Regions from separate parts of the Shewanella sp. 10N.286.45.A1 genome, predicted to be linked through region 1. Evidence: riboswitches for the same ligand, from Rfam matches in the RefSeq annotation. Region 1 holds a riboswitch; the other holds the start of a gene.
The links. Region 1 has a riboswitch for cobalamin ahead of AB4238_RS03830 (TonB-dependent receptor domain-containing protein). Riboswitches for the same ligand answer to the same signal wherever they lie in the genome.
Positions count from the first base shown of each region.

Region 1 (9,456 bases):
CTCTTTAGCTAAATTGCATCAACAAAAAAGCCAGTCTGGTTAAGACTGGCTTTTAAACTATTTGCAGACGCTATAAGCTTATAGCGCGCTATAGCTCACGCTGAAAAATAGCTCTCTGCCTGGGCTGTTGTAATTAGTCACCGACACAATGTCTTCATCGAAAACATTATTAGCTTTTAAGCGTAGTTGCCAACTATCAGAGACTTGATAACCAACACCTAAATCTAACTGATGATAAGCATCTAGATACTGCTTATATCCAGCATAGCGTTTACCTTGATAATGATAATTAGCCAGTAGTTCAAAGTCATTCCAACGGTAGCTTAGCGAGTAATTCACTTCATTTTCGCTGCGGCCGGTTAACTTTTCTTCAGTCGCTTTATCTTCAGTATCTAGGTAGGTATAAGCCAATTGATGTTCTAAACCAAATAAGGAAAATTTAGTAAAGAATTCCGCACCTAAGATCTTTGCATCATCGATATTGCTAGGTTTAGAGATATCCCAGCCATTACCATCAACTTCACCCGTTTTTTCCCAGCCAATCAAGTTTTTAATATCGTTTCTAAATAGACTAATATAAGCCTGCACATCGTTGTGTTGATAATTCAGCGTAACATCATAGTTTTCAGATGTTTCAGATAGAAGAGCGGGGTTGCCTAAGTTTGGATAATACAGGTCGTTGAATGTTGGTGCTTTAAATGCTGTTCCTGTAGTTACAGCTAGACGCCACTGCTCATCAAACTGATAGGCAAGCCCTAAGTTATAGGTTGTTTCACTGTCGACATTCTTAACGTCATCATAGCGAACGGCAATTTCAGCAAGCAATTTATCCCACTGCTTTTCTGCAAGTAAATAAACGCCGACCAAATCTCTATCAGTTTGGGCATAATCTCCAATTATAGCTTCATTCGACCAATCAATGCCACCGCTAAGGTTTAGGTCGTTACCAACTAAATACTGATTACTCCAGTTAACTTGCTTACGCTTAGTTTCAAATTCACTCACATTTACAGCTACGCTACCGCCGCGGAAATAGTCGTTATAATCACGAGACTGGCTTATAGTCAACTTACTGTTAAAATGCTCAGTACTGTATTGAGTACCTAAAGTCCAAAGGTAATTAGCGAATTCAAACTCATCGTTGCCACCAGAACCATAGATGTCATCGTATTGAGTATTCCCCTTATCGTACTGACCATTCCAAAGTGCCTGCCATTGTTCATTTAACGATTGTGAACCTTTAACAGATAGCGATGTACGATCATAACCGTCAGCATCATTTTCTGCTTCAGCGCCATTGTAGACATCGTAGCCATTTGAACGATCATGGTTGATAGCTAGCGTACTGCTGCCTTGTCCATGCTCCAGACCAATACCAGCAGAACCACGAACATAATCATTGCTACCGTATTCAGCGCCAACATACCATTCATCTGATTTTAGCTGGCGAGTAAATATTTGAATCACACCACCAATAGCATCACTACCCCATACCGATGCTCTAGGGCCTTTTAGCACTTCTATTCGCTCAATATTCTCAGGAGAGATAGTACTTAAGTTTGCAGTACCCAATGTTGCAGAACCGATTTTCACACCATCGACAATGATTAAAGCATGGTCACTACTGGTTCCGCGGATACTTACAGAAGAAGCTTGCGCAGCACCGCCATTACGAGTGACGCTTACACCAGGCAGATTTTCTAACACGTCGGCAATTGACTTCGGATTAAGCCGTTCAATCTCGCTGCGTTCAATAGTATTAATAACGGTAAGCTGTTGTTCAGTGCTTCTATCAAAACGGGTACCGGTTACGGTGATGGTTTCGATAGTCACGTCTTGATTGGATTCTGCTGCCACTGTTGGCAATACAGTTAAGCTGAATACGCCGCTGATAAGCAACGCAATTTTAGATGGTTTAGTACCCATTTACCCTTGACTCCTAAAGGAAAACGGAGCAAATGTGTCACGGCACAGTAAAATAAATAGCGCATAGTGCCTTCGCTACATTTACCGGTTGCCGCACTTCGAGATCTGCCCGCCGAAATCATCGAAATCACTTTACGGGCCGGTCTCCGGACTTAGGCTCTATATTGATGAAGTCATCAATATGCGACAACAAGCTTTAAAGCGCTTGTGTCTCACCATTCACCGTTGCGGGGGCAGTGTCAGAATTTAACTGACTTCCCGATTATCCTCAGCCAACAAGCAAGTTGAAAGCAGAGGCACCAATAAAGTTGACTAGTTAGTTATTTTTTATCGTTGTTACGCTGCGGTATGTTGAGGTTACCGCTTTGTGCGCGCATTATAGACGTCTATATGGTTAAAAGTCTAACTAATCAAAGAGCAGATTTGTTCTAGCTTAGATTGTAATGACTAGACTTATCGCTATAAACAGAAAGAATGAGATAAAACCTAGCAGCTAATCCTTTAGGGTCTGTTGATCTTTAGAGCTTAGTTTTTGTTCGATTCTTTACCGTAAGGAATAATGCTTCTAGTACAAGGCTTGAGCGATGACGCTCTACCAGCTAAGTGAAGGGCACATCACGCATTCTAGTCATAATAGAATAGAAGCAATGAAACGGATCCAAAGGACAGCATTCCTTGGCCATTTTTTCTGCGTTAAAGGCTCTTGTGGAGAGTGACTACACGACATAGCCTCTGCCTTGCCAAAATGGCCAATAAATTACTCCAAAAACAACCATGAAAGAGCAGCAGACCCTAGTCTTGTTTCGCAATATGGGCAGGAAAAACCAGTATAAAAGCCTTTTTAGCAGCGCTATGCCAATTGCTGCTGAAGATTTAGCTAGCACCCATATTACTCAAAAAAAACCAGTATCAGACCACTGATGTTTTAATTTAAATTAAACGGGCTGGCCGCAGACATAAACTCACGATAGTTTTTCTTTTCAACCAGAGTGCTGATGGTATTAAATTCATTACTTCGCAAAGACTTATGGATAAGATACAAATCCTTCTCTCCGCTAATAGCAGTATAAAAACCAATCTCACTTAGGCGCTGAGGCTCTTTATAAAAATTGATTTCAAGTCCATTTAGATGGGTGTTTGGCATTCGGGTACAACCAATGATGGCACTAGCAGTTTGATGACCATTAATAAATTCATTATCAACGCGTTCATATATCACCTCACCACTGCAGTTATCTCGATAGGTAGCAACCATAGTATCAAGGAAATCATCCGGTTTAATATTAACTGCCATTCCCTCAAAACCTTGAATGCATACCATTGAAGACCAATTATTTAGGCCTTCAACTTGAGGTAAAAACTCAGCAGAAAACATCCCATCTTCTCGTTGTGTGTAGGCTAGTTTCCAGTCATTGGGAAGGAAAAAACTTAATTTCTGGCTAAAAATAGACAGTTGCATAGGCGACTTATCAATCGAGCTCTCTGTCGTTTCTGATGCATACGCCCCCATTGAAAAATGACAGCATAAAAGTACTGAACAGATTACCCAGCGTGACGGCTGACTTGCTTTCATACCTTTACAATCCTTGTTTAGGGTATTTATGTTTAACAGATTGTATCGTTACAGCAGCAAAAGGCATAGATAAAAAATCCCTCCTAAGGATACAGCCAGCTTTTAGCGAACCAATAGTGAATCTATTCAACCGCATACTTGAAACGCCACCACTCATTATCATTTAATTAACATAAGGGCTTGCACATTATGATTACATTTGTAATCATAATTAAAAATTACAACTGTAATCAATAGTTATCATCAGTGAAATAATAGCTATTGACGAGATAATCATCATGAAAGAGATAAGTAATGCTGAGCTCAATGTACTCAATGTGCTTTGGCAAAAATCGCCAATAAGTGCCAGCGAAGTTGTAGCCCAGTTAAGTAAGAATACTGACTGGCACGAGAAAACAGTTAAAACGCTGCTTAATAGACTTGTTAAAAAGCAAGCTATCGGTTTTGAAAAGCAGGGTCGTAGTTACTTATATCATCCACTCATTGCTCAAAGTGATTATCAACTGAAAGAGAGTGAATCTTTTATCGAAAGACTCTTCTCTGGTCGGGTTGCTCCTTTAGTTGCAGGCTTTGCTCGCGAAAACAAGCTAAGCGCAAAAGATGTTGAAGAGTTACAACAACTGATTGATACCTGGCAAGAGGAAAATAAGTCATGAGCCTTTGGTTACTGCAGCAAACTCTGTTATTAAGCCTTATTTGCAGCATACTATTACTTGGCCATAGCAGATTACAGAAACACTTTGGTGCACACAAAACCTATACTTTGTGGATGTTATTACCGCTACTTTTGTTGAGCTCTATATTAGTCAACTATGTTCCTACGCAACTATTTCCCGTGCAATCTAATCAGATTGCTTATTACAGTGTTCAGGCTGGCAAAGCCATAAAGCAAAGTGAATCATCTTGGTACAGCCAAGCACTAACCGTCATCTGGCTTATAGGTTTAAGCACAATGTCACTGGCATTGTGGTTGCAAGGCGCTTACCTACGCACATTGCTACAGACAGCTAAAAAGGTAGAAGGTTTAGCTTCCTACCTAGCAACATACAGCCATGAAAAGGTTCACTCTCCTATGCTCGTTGGGGTTATTCACCCCAAGATTATTCTACCTACTGGGTTTGTAAATCTAAGTCCCTTACAGCAGCGTGCCATTATTGAGCACGAACAATACCATCACCAAAGATTAGATCTGAGTTGTAATCTTTTAGCCTACGGGATCTTAGCTGTATTTTGGTTTAACCCTTTGTTTTGGATAGCATATAGACGTTTTAGGAATGATCAGGAGTTAGCCTGTGATGCTAAGGTAACTGCCACTCTCGATACTGCAGAGAAAATAGTTTACAGCAAACTGTTACTCGCATACTCACAACAAGCTAGTCACGGCTTGTTACACACACACTATGGAAACAAACACATACTCAAGGAGCGTATAATGCAAATGAGAACTCATCAACAAGGCCAAAGTGGCTTAGCCGTTATTGGGCTGACTGTGGCACTGGGCTTAAGCAGCCTTTTACTTAACCAGCAAGTGTTAGCTGGAGACGATAAAAATCCTGAAATCCATCCAGTTATCAGAATTGAACCCGCCTATCCTGCTGCGGCAGTAGAAGCCAATCAAAATGGATTTGTAGTAATGCAATTTGATATCGCTCCCACAGGCGAAGTGAACAATGTTGAAGTGATCAAGTCATCGCCAACTGCAGTATTTGATGCATCAGCCATTAAAGCCTTAAAGCAGTGGCGTTATAGCGAATCTAAAACTGGCGCAAAAGGCTCGTTAGTACAGCTTGATTTTGTTGTTGAAGCACCAGTGAGTGACATTGAAAAAGTTAAAGTGACCTCAAAATAAGTAGACCAACCTGTCAGTAGTTATAGCAAATAGGAAAGAGCTGTAGATATTGAACAGGCAGACTTTACGATACGAGATAAACACCAGGAATGCTGCGTTTATCAACAAAGAGCCTAGATGCTCTTTTTGTCGTTACAAAAAGCCATAAAAAAACCCGGTGCAACACCAGGTTTTAATTTAACAAAAAACTTACCACTAACCGTTATCGACGCTTAAGTATACTCACGTTCAATACGCTCAGCATTTTCTCTGTGTCATCCCAACCGATACATGCATCGGTAACGCTCTGGCCATAACATAGCGATTGTCCTTCAACAGGATCCTGACGACCTTCAACTAAGTTACTCTCAACCATAACGCCAAATATCGATGTTTCACCAGCACTCAATTGGCCCGCAACATCATCGGCAACAGACATCTGTAGTGCAAACTGTTTGCGGCTATTAGCATGGCTAAAATCAATCATAATGTTATTCGCAAGCCCGGCTTTATCAAGTTGCTGGTTGATCTCTGCCACGTGTGCTGCACTGTAATTAGGCTCTTTACCACCACGTAAGATGATATGGCAATCAGGATTACCTTTGGTTTCAACAATCGCTGAATGGCCAAATTTAGTCACCGATAGGAAATGGTGTGGCGCACTGGCTGCACCAATGGCATCAATGGCCACTTTGATGGTGCCATCAGTACCATTTTTAAAGCCTACAGGGCTTGAAAGGCCAGAAGCTAGCTCTCTATGTACCTGCGACTCAGTAGTACGTGCGCCAATGGCTCCCCAGCACATTAAGTCAGCAACATATTGCGGCGTGATCATATCTAGAAACTCACCAGCCGTAGGTAAGCCCATATCATTAAGATCTAGCAACAGCTTGCGAGCAGTGCGTAAACCATCATTGAGCTTAAAGCTGTTGTCCATATACGGATCGTTAATCAAGCCCTTCCAACCAACCGTAGTACGTGGCTTTTCAAAGTAGACTCGCATAACGATCTCTAATTGATCTTTGTACTTTTTACGCAGCTCAACAAGACGTTTACCGTACTCAACAGCTGCAATAGGGTCATGGATAGAGCAAGGGCCGATAACCACTAAAAGGCGATCATCTTTTTTTGCTAAGATATTATGAATGCTTTCACGCGCATTAAATACGGTCGCTGATGCGTTCTCTGTTGCCGGAAATCGCTCCAAAATGGCAATTGGAGGTAACAACTCTTTAATCTTATTAATTCGAACATCATCATTTTGGTAATACATGGTAATACTGCGCTCCGTCTAGCGTGTGAATTCTTATCTCTCGATTGCGATACTGCGTTCAATTTATCCAGTATCTCCTCACATTGCAATCAAGTAATTAAAAATCACATAAAATAAATTTAACTGCATATTTCTAAACAATAATTTAAAAAAACTTTCACTGTATTTATTCTATATAGAGCCAATTAATTCCCACTAAACATCCTATAATGCTTTCAACAAACTAATAACGTGCTCAAATACCGTCATGCACAAGTATATTAAATGTTATCAGTAGTTATGAGCGCGGCAGCCCTTCCTGCTGTAAAAATCAACGAAAGCACTGTTATGGTGATTATGTTATTGGAGGGCGACAGAAGTTATCCTATAAAAGATAAGCATGAGCTATCACTCACATCAATAAAAATCGACGCCACTAGCAGGCAGCTAATGACTTCTCATTGCTTGCAGCTTTGATTGATAGCGATGCTTGTTGTTTGAGTCATTGGTTAATGATAATGCTTTCTCCATATTGACTTCAGCTTTGCGTTCATCGCCCGTAGCCCAATATGTTCTAGAAAGACCAAAATAGAATTCATGGCGGTAATCGGCCTTATCAATCGCTTTTTTATACCAGTTTAACGCTAGCTTATATTCTTTATCGAAGTATGCCTGCTGCGCCATGCTGTAGTAATAATAAGGATTATGGATCCGAGCGAGCTCCATGACTTTGTGTACATCAGCCCACTCATCAAGCCTATTTTGCTCTCCAAGTATAATGGCATAGTTATAGAGCGCATTCATATCATCGGGATCAATGGTTAACGCTAATTTATACAAAGCCTCAGCCTCTTCAACGAGCCCTTTATATCGATATAACACAGCTAGCGTATTAATCGCTGGCAAGAATTGATTATCCTGCTGCAAACTGAGTTTTAACAAACCATACGCTTTATCATATTGCCCCTTAACCAAAGCTTCGGCAGCAACATTATTGTAATACATTGAGGCCACCATCGACTGACTTACCCGCCGCTTGTCATAGCCTTGCATCGCTCGCTCTGGTAAAAAATCGATTTGAATTGCGCCAGTGGAAAAGTTAATGCTATTACGCTGCTCTTGCGGCAATAGCTTAAGGTTAATGTGACCATTTACAAGATAGAAGCCTCCTTGTTTATCCCAAACAGGTGGAACATCAATCTCTTGGAATTGAACAGTTACATCTAGCTCATCGGCTATTGCGGCGGTTAATAACACTAGGGATAAACAGTTACCTTCTCTGTCATTAAAGGTTTCACTGGCAGAGCGGGTTAAGTTATCGGCATAACGAAACCCACCATCTTGAGCGTCAATATAATTTGCCAACCACTGATGAACCATGGTGCTGCTAATAGCAGACAGTTTGGAGCGATTAAAGTCCCTACGAACGCTTTCAAGGTCGTCATCTGATAAATAAAATAGTCTGTCAGCAACAGGAAGGTCTACTACCGCCTTAAAGTGTTCATCATGGTAATAGCTTTCAAGCGCATACTGTTTGCTTGGTTCCGAGGTCGAACTACACGCTTGTAGTAACAGAAGTAGAAAAGATAACAAGGTTATAGAAACACTCTTCATAACGCTCTCAACACAATAAACCTTACCTATAAGCATAGTAGGTATGGCTTACTCTCTTTGCTAAAAACGTTACAAATCGTAAATCAGAAGTATTAACTCATTAGTCAATAAATCAAAGTCTATCACTGCGGTGTTGACGGAGACGGCTTATCTATCTCTATATAAAGTTGTTTATCTTGGTAACGATAAGGCCGATAAAATTGAGCACCACAGGTAAAGTGGCGATAGGGAACCGTAATAGGCAAACAACCTATGGGCAGTGCCTGTAGGATCTGGATTTGACGTTGAAACCTAAGTGCTTGTTGCCAATCATGCTCTAAAAGTACTTGGTCACGAACAGCAAAAGCATCAAATGGTTCACTGGATTTACGCACCACCACTTGACCAGATACTGCGCTAAAGCTACTAAAGCATAACAATAATAAACCGGTATTTATGATTTTTTTCATTAATCCATCACCAAGTAATACCTAAGATAACGTTAACTCCATCCTATACTTAACACTCGTGCAAATCCATTGGCCTTATGTCATTCCCCCCTTTTTATCACCTGTAACAAACTGGTTCTCGGCACTTCGAGTAAACATTTCCCATAAAAAAGCAGAGCCGAAGCTCTGCTGTTTTCATGTGGTAAAGCTCTAACTACCACTTTTAACCGATACAAACTCTGGGTAAGCGTCAATTCCACAATCTGATGCATCCATACCGTTATACTCTTCCTCTTCAGTAACACGGATCCCCATGGTTGCTTTAAGACCAAGCCAAACAACAGTAGAAGCGATAAACACCCAGCCAAATATCACTGCTGCGCCATAAAGCTGAGTGATAAAAGAGGCGTCCGCATTAGATATAGGTACTAACATTAAGCCTAGTAGTCCTGCGACACCATGCACCGAAATAGCCCCAACAGGGTCGTCAATCTGTACTCGGTCAAACGCCACAATAGAAAACACCACCACACCGCCAGCCACAATGCCTATTACGCCCGCCATGGCTAATGATGGCGATAGTGGGTCAGCCGTTATCGCCACAAGGCCCGCCAAAGCACCATTTAAGATCATGGTCAAATCTGCTTTCCCCCAGATGAGTCGACAAACAATTAGCGCAGAGAGAGCACCAAACGCCGCAGCTGAGTTGGTGTTAACAAAAATCTTTGCCACCGCACTCGCATTTTCAGCATCAGATACCAATAACTGCGAGCCACCATTGAAACCAAACCAGCCCATCCATAAGATAAACATGCCTAAGGTAGCCATAGGTAAG
Region 1 is NZ_JBFRMK010000043.1:1,845-11,300, reverse strand. It holds gene AB4238_RS03830 (TonB-dependent receptor domain-containing protein) at 79-1,926, opposite strand; cobalamin riboswitch at 2,046-2,245, opposite strand; gene AB4238_RS03825 (hypothetical protein) at 2,852-3,499, opposite strand; gene AB4238_RS03820 (BlaI/MecI/CopY family transcriptional regulator) at 3,778-4,155, shown strand; gene AB4238_RS03815 (TonB family protein) at 4,152-5,348, shown strand; gene aroG (3-deoxy-7-phosphoheptulonate synthase AroG) at 5,551-6,600, opposite strand; gene AB4238_RS03805 (tetratricopeptide repeat protein) at 7,027-8,193, opposite strand; gene AB4238_RS03800 (hypothetical protein) at 8,316-8,642, opposite strand; gene AB4238_RS03795 (ammonium transporter) at 8,832-9,456, opposite strand, start outside.

Region 2 (9,456 bases), on a different contig from region 1:
AGACTCAATGGTGCGCCAATCAATGGCTTCTGTTTGCCGTTTAGATTGATGCTGTACGATACGTGCTGCCATCTCTGTGTCCAATGCCTCTGCAGTCGCAAAGTAAAGACACGCTAACTGACGGCTTCCTTTTTGGTTTTTATTATTAGACACACGCTGCATCACTTGTGATTCAGCAAAATTACTCTTACCACTGCGCGCGCCGCCAAGTACTAAATGGATCACCAAGACGCTCCTACAATGAGTAATAACAAGTAACAAACGACTTCGGCAATTTGCTGAGTCGCCCCAAGCGTATCACCGGTGTAGCCGCCAATTTGTTTGTTAAACCACCGCGCCAATGCAATCCGTACAATCAATAGACCCGAGATAAGCACTAAAGCTTGCACAAATGATATTAACAATAACGAAATAAATGCTGTAGCCAGCAAAATAGACAGTTCGTTGATACTTTGCTGCATTGCCAGTGGCTTACTTTTACTGCTGGCATCATCGGAAACATACTGCTCAGAAAAGATAAAACTAGAGGCAACAACACGGCTTAAGGTATGGCCAACAATTAGTGCGAGACTAACGCTACTGGGATCAAAAAGCGCCAACTCACTGAGCAGTTGCCATTTGAGCAGTAAACACAATAGCAACGCCAACGCGCCATAACTGCCGAGTCGAGAGTCTTTCATGATGCTAAGCTTGGCTTCAATAGTCCAACCACCGCCTAAACCATCGGCTGTATCAGCCAAACCATCTTCATGAAATCCCCCTGTTAATAACACGCTAGCAATCATGGCGAAGATAATCGCAACACTTGGTGACACCCAAGGCAACATCAAGCTATAAACTAAAGCACTGAGCACACCAATAAGCGTACCAACCAAACCAAAATAGCGGCTAGCCTGATTTAGCTTTTCAGCATCGACTTCAATCCACTTTGGCATGGGGATCCGTGTAAAGAAGCCCATTGCGATAAAAAATAGATTGAGCTGTTGCTGCCAAGGTGCCATTAGATCTCTATCCCCGCGTCAGCAAAACTTGCCATCTCATTGTAGAAATTGGCCGCCGATTGAATTAACGGGAACGCTAGGGCTGCGCCCGTGCCTTCACCTAGTTTCAAGCCCAGATTCAATAAGGGTTTGGCTTGCATAAATTCAAGCATTAAGTAATGGCCTTTCTCATCTGACAGGTGCGAGAAGATCATATAGTCACGGCAATCAACATTAATATTTATCGCTACTAAAGCTGCAGCCGAAGCGATAAAACCATCAATAACCACTAACATGCCGCGCTCTGCTGCAGCGAGAATCGCGCCTGTCATCTGCACAATTTCAAAGCCACCAATGCAAGCCAATACCTGCATAGGGTCATCAAGTTCACTGTGGTGTAGTAACATCGCTTGCTCGACTAACATCTGCTTACGCTTAAATGTGGCCGCATCGATTCCAGTACCGCGACCAACACAATCGGCTGCGGGGATCCCAGTTAACACCGACATAATCGCAGCAGCTGCAGAGGTATTGCCTATGCCCATTTCGCCAAGCGCTATCAGGTTACAACCATTCTGGTGATGCTGTTGAACGCGAGCAGTGGCCATATCAAACCCCTGCTTAACAGCCCCAAGTGTCATCGCTGCGCGCTTATGAATTGGGCCTGTTCCCGCCCCTAAACGCTGATCAATAACCCCACTCTCACTTTCAAAGGGTTGCAATACACCACAATCTATCACTTCCAGCTCTAATCCAACTTGGCGGGTAAACACGTTAATTGCAGCCCCGCCAGCCATGAAGTTCCTGACCATTTGCTCAGTCACTTCACTCGGAGCGATAGACACACCAGAATCCGCTATGCCATGATCAGCGGCAAACACTATCATTTTTGGATTGTTGATCTGTGGGCTGTCTTTACCTAGCACTTTTGCAATTTGCAGCGCGAGTCCTTCTAGATCGCCAAGCGCACCTAATGGTTTAGTTTTGGTATCAATTTTCTGTTGAATTGCTTCATCAAACTCTGAACTCAATGGCTTTATATTAAACATCTAACCTTTTGCTCCCAACATCCCAAAAGGGATAAATTAAACTGCAACCACGTTAAGTGCGTTTTGCACTGCGGCTGCCTAAAATAAACAAGAAAAATATACTGCCCATCACTGCGGTGATAATCCCAACGGGTAACTCTTGGTAGCTCAATATTGTACGTGCCAATACATCAACCCAAACCATAAATAGCCCACCTATCGCAGCAGTCAGCAGTAACGGGTAACGGCCAGGAAAGAGCAAGCGCACCGTGTGCGGTACCATCAAACCGATAAAACCTATGCCACCGCAATTTGCGACTAATATCGCTGTGATAAGCGAGCACAGTAACAACATAGATAACCGTAGACGCCCAACGTTTATCCCTAAAGTGTGCGCTGTCTCATCGCCGGCTCGCATCGCAACGATCTGCCTTTTAAATAACAGAATAACTAACGTACAAATCGACACTATAATTGCGGGTAAAATCAATCCAGACCAACTGGCTTTAGCAAAGCTACCTAAACTCCAAAAAAGCACTGAAGCGGCCGCTTGAGGGCTCGAAAAGTACAGCAGTAAACTGGCCATGGCACCAAACATAAATGAGATAGCGACACCGGATAACAGCATACGCTCGACCTGAGTTGATAAATTTCGACCACACAAACTCAGTACCATCAATACCGATAAGCTGGCACCAATAAATGCACCAAGAGGTAAGCTTAGCCACAATATACTTTGGCTAAATAGGGTTAAAACCACCACAGCACCAAAAGACGCACCAGAAGATATGCCAAATAGGTAAGGGTCGGCCAACGGATTACGAGTCACGGTTTGCAACACACTGCCCGCAATAGACAGACCAGCTCCAGCAATAAACGCCAGTATGACTCGCGGTAACCTTAGCTCCCAAATAATGCGTTCAGTCACACCTTGGTTTTCACCTAGGCCGAAAGCTTTGTGGCTAAAGACCTGTAACACGTCATTAGCTGAAATACTTGCGGCACCAAAGCTTGTTGCTGCAAATGGTGTAATAACCGCTATTAGCAGTAGCGTAATGAGCAATAGTAATTGATAGGACTGTTGCCATTTACTCTGAGCAATAACAGACAATGAATTAGACATCCTTGCCACCCTCTTCTAATCCATGATGCGATTTACTGCGCGGTTCATAACCATAGAAATAACTGATAAGTGGGTTACCGTGCTGTGGGTGAGGTTTAACTTCACAACAGACATCAAACACTTCGCCAATACGCTGCTCTGTTAACACTGCTTTGGGCGTGCCCTTGGCTACACAGCGCCCCTTATCAAGGAGTAATAACTCGTCGCACAGAGCACTGGCAAGATTGAGATCATGAATTGAGGTGATGACTGTTATATTAAGCGTGTGCAGTAACTCTAAGGTTTGGATTTGGTAGCGAATATCAAGGTGATTAGTTGGCTCATCCAAAATCAACAGCTGTGGTCGCTGAACAATCGCACGAGCGATGAGCGCACGCTGTTTCTCGCCACCAGATAAGCTTTCATAAGCTTGGTTAGCTTTATCAGCCAAGCCCACTTTAATTAAAGCCTGAGCCACAACCTCTCGATCATCAGCATTGGTAAATTCAAACGCGCCTTTATGGGGCGTCAAACCTAGGCTGACAAGCTGAGTGGTGGTCATTTCAAAGTGATGTGGTGTATCTTGCAGTACAACAGCAATCTGCTTGGCAAATGCCTTTGCTGATAGTGCTGTAATTGGCTGACCAAATAAATGAATTTTACCGCTTGTAGGTTTGATAAAGCGATATAGACAACGCAGTAAGCTAGATTTACCCGCACCATTGGGGCCAATAATGCCCAGCATGCTTCCTTTAGCTAAGCTAAATTCGATATCAGATAATATGGGCTGGCTATTTAATTTCCAGCCTAAGCCGCGAACAGTAAGTACTGTTTCTGATGCCTGACTAGACATTCAATAAACTGCAAAACATGTGTTAGTACACTCCCTTGAGACGCCCGCTCAAGTTATTCAGTATGGTTAAGTTAGGCTGGTATCTGACTTGGGGCGAAAGCTATTTCGCTCCCATACAGTTGCGGGTACAGTCCGGACTCATTAGCCTTATGCGGCCACCGGTTCCCAATTTGTGCGATAAAGCACCTAACTTAAATTTAGTTTGTGTGGTTTACCTCATTTTGAGGTAATAGGCTGCAGTTTATCATGCAAAGCTGATAAGGCATTGCACTTGATCAACAACTTGTTACTCCAGCCCCCAATTAAGGCTTAAGTATTGCTGGCCACCATCTTCCAAGACATCAATAACCACCGTCGCTGCATAGGGCAATTTCAAAGCACTGTAGATCCCTGCGCACTGTTTTAGTCCGAGGGATTTAGCCATTAAGTGTCGAATAACGCCGCCATGGGTTAATAGCAATATAACCTTACCTTTATACTGCTCAACTAAAGCCTCCCAAGCCTTATCCACTCTAGATTCAAAAGCTTGCATCGTTTCGCCGTTTGGTGGGGTATGCACCCATGGATTTGCCCAGTAGGCATCCAACTGCTCACTGTATTGCTGATAAAGCTCAGTGAAAGGCTTTCCATCCCAATCGCCAAAATTAACTTCCATAAAACCGGCCAGTTCAACAAAATGAATATTGTGCTGCATGGCAAAAGCTTGAGCGGGTTCTGAGCAGCGCAATAATGGCGAACTCACCACTAGATCCGCCATGCTGTTTTTAGCCAAATGACAGGTTTTACTATTTTTAAGAGTCGAAAAAGCCACATTTAGCTGCTCTTTTCCAGCTAAACTCAGCATAACATCCGTATGACCACGTAAAATATTGCCGCCTTCGCAGGCACCATGTCGTAGTAAAATCACCTTGGTATTTTTCACCAAACAATCCAACCAATTATATTTATCAAATACTTACAAGTAAACCATTACATATTCTTATTGAAAAAGTATCAAGTTTTAGGGGTTGCACTTTCGCTAATGACTCACGTATTATGGACGTCTATACGTATAAATGTCCAAAAATAAATAACTTAGCCTAGTAATGCTAGCTTTAAGTTGATAAGAATGGACAAAGTAACTGAATTTATATTTTGCGACTCTGTATTTGGTAGGAATTTTTTATGGCAACACATACCCTGAGCCCAGTCCCGCACACCCAAGATACTGCCGACAAGGTGTTAGCAGTACTGACTAAAAAGTTAGAGGAAGGGATCCTGCTACTTGATGGTGCAATGGGCACCATGATCCAAGATCGCAAATTTGAAGAGCAACAATTTCGCGGTGAGCAGTTCAAAAACTGGCATTGTGATGTAAAGGGTAACAACGATATGTTGGTGCTCACTCAGCCTGAAGCTATCAAGCAGATCCATAAAGATTACCTGCTGGCTGGCTCCGATATTATCGAAACCAACACCTTTAATGCCACTCGTATCGCCATGGCCGATTACGATATGCAGGCACATTCAGCTGAGATAAATTTACAGGGTGCTCGCCTCGCGCGAGCAGCCGCCAATGAAGTAGAGGCTGAAACCGGCCGCCAATGCTATGTAGCGGGCGTGCTTGGTCCGACCAACCGTACTTGTTCAATCAGCCCTGATGTTAACGACCCTGGGTTTCGTAACGTCAGTTTTGATGAGCTTGTAGACGCTTATATTGAGTCAATCAATGCACTCATTGCCGGCGGCAGCGATATCATCATGGTTGAGACCATCTTTGATACCCTCAATGCAAAAGCGGCACTATTTGCCATTGAAACCGTCTACGACACCCAAGGTTTCCGCCTGCCCATTATGATCTCAGGCACCATTACCGATGCCTCAGGTCGAACACTTACCGGGCAAACGACCGAAGCTTTCTACAACTCACTGCGCCATGTAAAGCCATTAACCATTGGGCTTAACTGTGCATTAGGGCCAAAAGAGCTGCGCCCATATGTAGAAGAGTTATCAAAAATATCCGAGTGTTTTGTCTCGGCGCACCCTAACGCTGGTCTACCCAATGAATTTGGTGGTTACGACGAAACACCAGAGCAAATGAGCGAAGTGATTGAAGAGTGGGCCGAGGAAGGCTTTTTAAACGTGATTGGCGGCTGTTGTGGTACCACGCCCGCTCATATCCGCGTCATCCGCGACGCCGTGATTAAGCATCCAGCACGAAAGCTGCCCGATATTCCAGTAGCTTGCCGCCTATCAGGGCTTGAACCGCTCACTATTGATGAAAACTCACTATTTTTAAACGTGGGTGAACGTACGAACGTTACTGGCTCGGCTAAGTTTTTACGCCTGATTAAAACCGGCGAATATGAAGAAGCGCTCAGTGTTGCCCGCGATCAAGTTGAAAACGGCGCGCAGATCATCGATATCAACATGGATGAAGGCATGCTCGATGGCGCTGAAACCATGCACAAGTTTCTTAATCTTATTGCCTCTGAGCCTGATATTTCACGTGTACCAATTATGATCGACTCCTCTAAGTGGGAGGTGATTGAGGCGGGCCTAAAATGTATTCAAGGTAAGGGCATCGTTAACTCTATTTCGCTTAAAGAGGGCGAAGAGAAGTTTATTGAGCAAGCCACATTGGTGAAACGCTACGGTGCGGCTGCCATCGTGATGGCATTTGATGAAGTCGGCCAAGCCGATACTAAAGCACGTAAAGTAGAAATATGTACTCGCGCATACAATGTGTTGGTTGATAAAGTAGGCTTCCCGCCAGAAGACATTATCTTTGACCCGAATATTTTCGCCATTGCGACCGGTATTGAGGAGCACGACAACTACGCCGTCGACTTTATAGAAGCCACTGCAGAGATAAAGCGTACCCTGCCCCATGCCATGATTTCAGGCGGAGTCTCCAATGTGTCATTCTCGTTCCGCGGTAATAATCCGGTGCGTGAAGCGATCCATGCGGTATTTCTGTACCACGCTATTCAAGCTGGTATGGACATGGGTATTGTTAACGCTGGGCAACTGGCGATATACGATGATATTGATCCTGAGCTTAAAGCGCGGGTCGAAGCCATTGTGCAAAACTTGCCCTGCACCGTTAACGACTCAAGTAATACTGAATTGCTACTCGAAGTGGCAGAAAAATTCCGCGGCGATGGCAGTCAGGCCGCCAAGAAAGAAGATTTAGAGTGGCGCACAAAACCGGTTAATGAGCGCTTAGCTCATGCATTAGTCAAAGGCATTACAGACTTTATTGATGAAGATACTGAAGAAGCCCGTTGCCAAGCCAGTCGCCCGCTGGATGTGATTGAAGGGCCATTAATGGATGGCATGAACATCGTAGGTGACCTATTTGGCTCAGGCAAAATGTTCCTGCCACAAGTGGTTAAATCTGCACGAGTGATGAAAAAAGCCGTCGCTTACCTCAACCCTTATATTGAACTTGAAAAAGTTGCTGGCCAGTCCAACGGTAAAATACTAATGGTGACGGTTAAAGGCGATGTCCATGATATTGGCAAAAACATTGTTGGAGTTGTACTGGCCTGTAACGGCTATGAAGTGATTGATTTAGGCGTCATGGTGCCGGTCGAAAAGATTATCGAAGTGGCCAAGGCTGAGAACGTCGACATTATCGGCATGTCAGGACTCATTACCCCAAGTCTGGACGAAATGGTACATAACGTTAAGAGCTTCCATAAAGCGGGCTTAACTATTCCATCGATTATTGGCGGCGCGACCTGCTCAAAAATCCATACTGCCGTCAAGATTGCACCGCACTCGCCTGAAGGTGCGATCTATATCGCCGATGCTTCACGCGCCGTCCCTATGGTGTCAAAGTTGATCAATAACGATACCCGCCAAGCAACGATTGATGAAGCCTATCAAGAGTATGATGTGATGCGCGAAAAGCGTCTGTCACAAACCAAGCGTAAAGTCATCACCTCTATTGAAGCTGCCCGTGAAAATCGTTGCCAGCATGACTGGCAAAACTATACGCCATTTGTGCCGAATCAACTTGGGCGTCAAGTCTTTGATAACTACCCGCTCGAAGATTTAGTGGAGCGTATCGATTGGACGCCCTTCTTTAGAAGTTGGGAGCTACATGGTCATTTCCCACGCATTTTAGATGATGAAGTGGTCGGTATTGAGGCACGTAAACTGTTTAGTGATGGTAAAGCGATGCTGGAGAAAATCATCAGTGAAAAGTGGCTCACCGCCAAAGCCGTTATCGGACTGTTCCCAGCCAATACTGTTAACCACGATGATATTGAACTTTACACCGATGAAACTCGCAGCGAGCTTGAGATGACCACTCATCACCTGCGGATGCAGATTGAACGTGTCGGTAATGACAACTTCTGTTTAGCCGATTTTGTTGCGCCAAAAGACTCGGGCGTTGCCGATTACATGGGCGGCTTTGCAGTCACTGCAGGCCACGGTATTGATGAGCACGTAGCGCGTTTTGAAGCGGATCATGATGATTACAGCGCCATTATGCTCAAGTGCTTGGCCGACCGTTTAGCCGAAGCGTTTGCCGAGCGGATGCATGAGCGTGTACGTAAAGAGTTCTGGGGTTATGCAGCAGATGAAACGCTTGATAACGAAGCGCTTATTCGTGAAAAGTACAAAGGTATTCGTCCTGCACCAGGTTATCCTGCTTGCCCAGATCACACCGAAAAAGGCCTGCTGTGGGACTTATTAAAGCCAGATGAAACTATCGGCCTTAATATCACCGAAAGCTATGCTATGTTCCCAACCGCTGCGGTATCAGGTTGGTATTTTGCTCACCCTAAATCACGCTACTTTGGTGTGACCAATATTGGTCGCGATCAGGTAGAAGATTACGCCAAGCGTAAAGGGATGAGCATCGAAGAGACTGAGCGCTGGTTAATGCCAGTTTTGGATTATGATCCTGAGTAAAATCGCACGTTAAGTGGGGGGAGTGCTTCCCCCACAAATTTCACTTACAACTCTATTTTTTAGCCATATTGCTAACAAGATGACTGGCAAGCGCAGCGCAAATCTCTTGTTTTTGATATGCTTCAGCCCAATAGAACTCACCACACGGGTTAATTTCTAAGAACTTTAGTTCACCATTAGGCGTCAAAATATAGTCTGCAGCGCCATAATTCAGCCCTAAACTCTTAGTAAGCTTAATCAACTTTTGAGCCTCTTCCTCCGGTAAATCATAAGCAAACCAAGCAGCTAATGTTGTTGCGCCCTTTCTTCGCCAGTCGTAGTTTTCAGTTTGAAACTCATTACTGTTGATAGCGATGCAAAAAACCTTGTCCCCGACCACAGTTGCCCGCAGTTCTAACTCCTTCGGCAGAGATTGCTGAAATTGCATTGGGCAGAAACGTAAATCCTCAAGTCTATCTAAGTCACTTTCTTTTACTGGATTTGTAAAGACTACATTTTCCTTTCCATCCTCATAAATAGCAAAAGCTGTCTGCATTTTGGTAATAATATTGCCATTATGTTTATTATAAAAATCAAGTGCTGCTT
Region 2 is NZ_JBFRMK010000049.1:7,494-16,949, reverse strand. It holds gene cobU (bifunctional adenosylcobinamide kinase/adenosylcobinamide-phosphate guanylyltransferase) at 1-225, opposite strand, end outside; gene AB4238_RS04435 (adenosylcobinamide-GDP ribazoletransferase) at 222-1,001, opposite strand; gene cobT (nicotinate-nucleotide--dimethylbenzimidazole phosphoribosyltransferase) at 1,001-2,029, opposite strand; gene AB4238_RS04425 (FecCD family ABC transporter permease) at 2,082-3,131, opposite strand; gene AB4238_RS04420 (ABC transporter ATP-binding protein) at 3,124-3,963, opposite strand; cobalamin riboswitch at 4,020-4,168, opposite strand; gene AB4238_RS04415 (histidine phosphatase family protein) at 4,250-4,885, opposite strand; gene metH (methionine synthase) at 5,128-8,871, shown strand; gene AB4238_RS04405 (MvdC/MvdD family ATP grasp protein) at 8,924-9,456, opposite strand, start outside.
Region 2: linked by a shared signal. The riboswitch ahead of AB4238_RS04420 (ABC transporter ATP-binding protein) and the one ahead of AB4238_RS03830 (TonB-dependent receptor domain-containing protein) in region 1 are both predicted to bind cobalamin.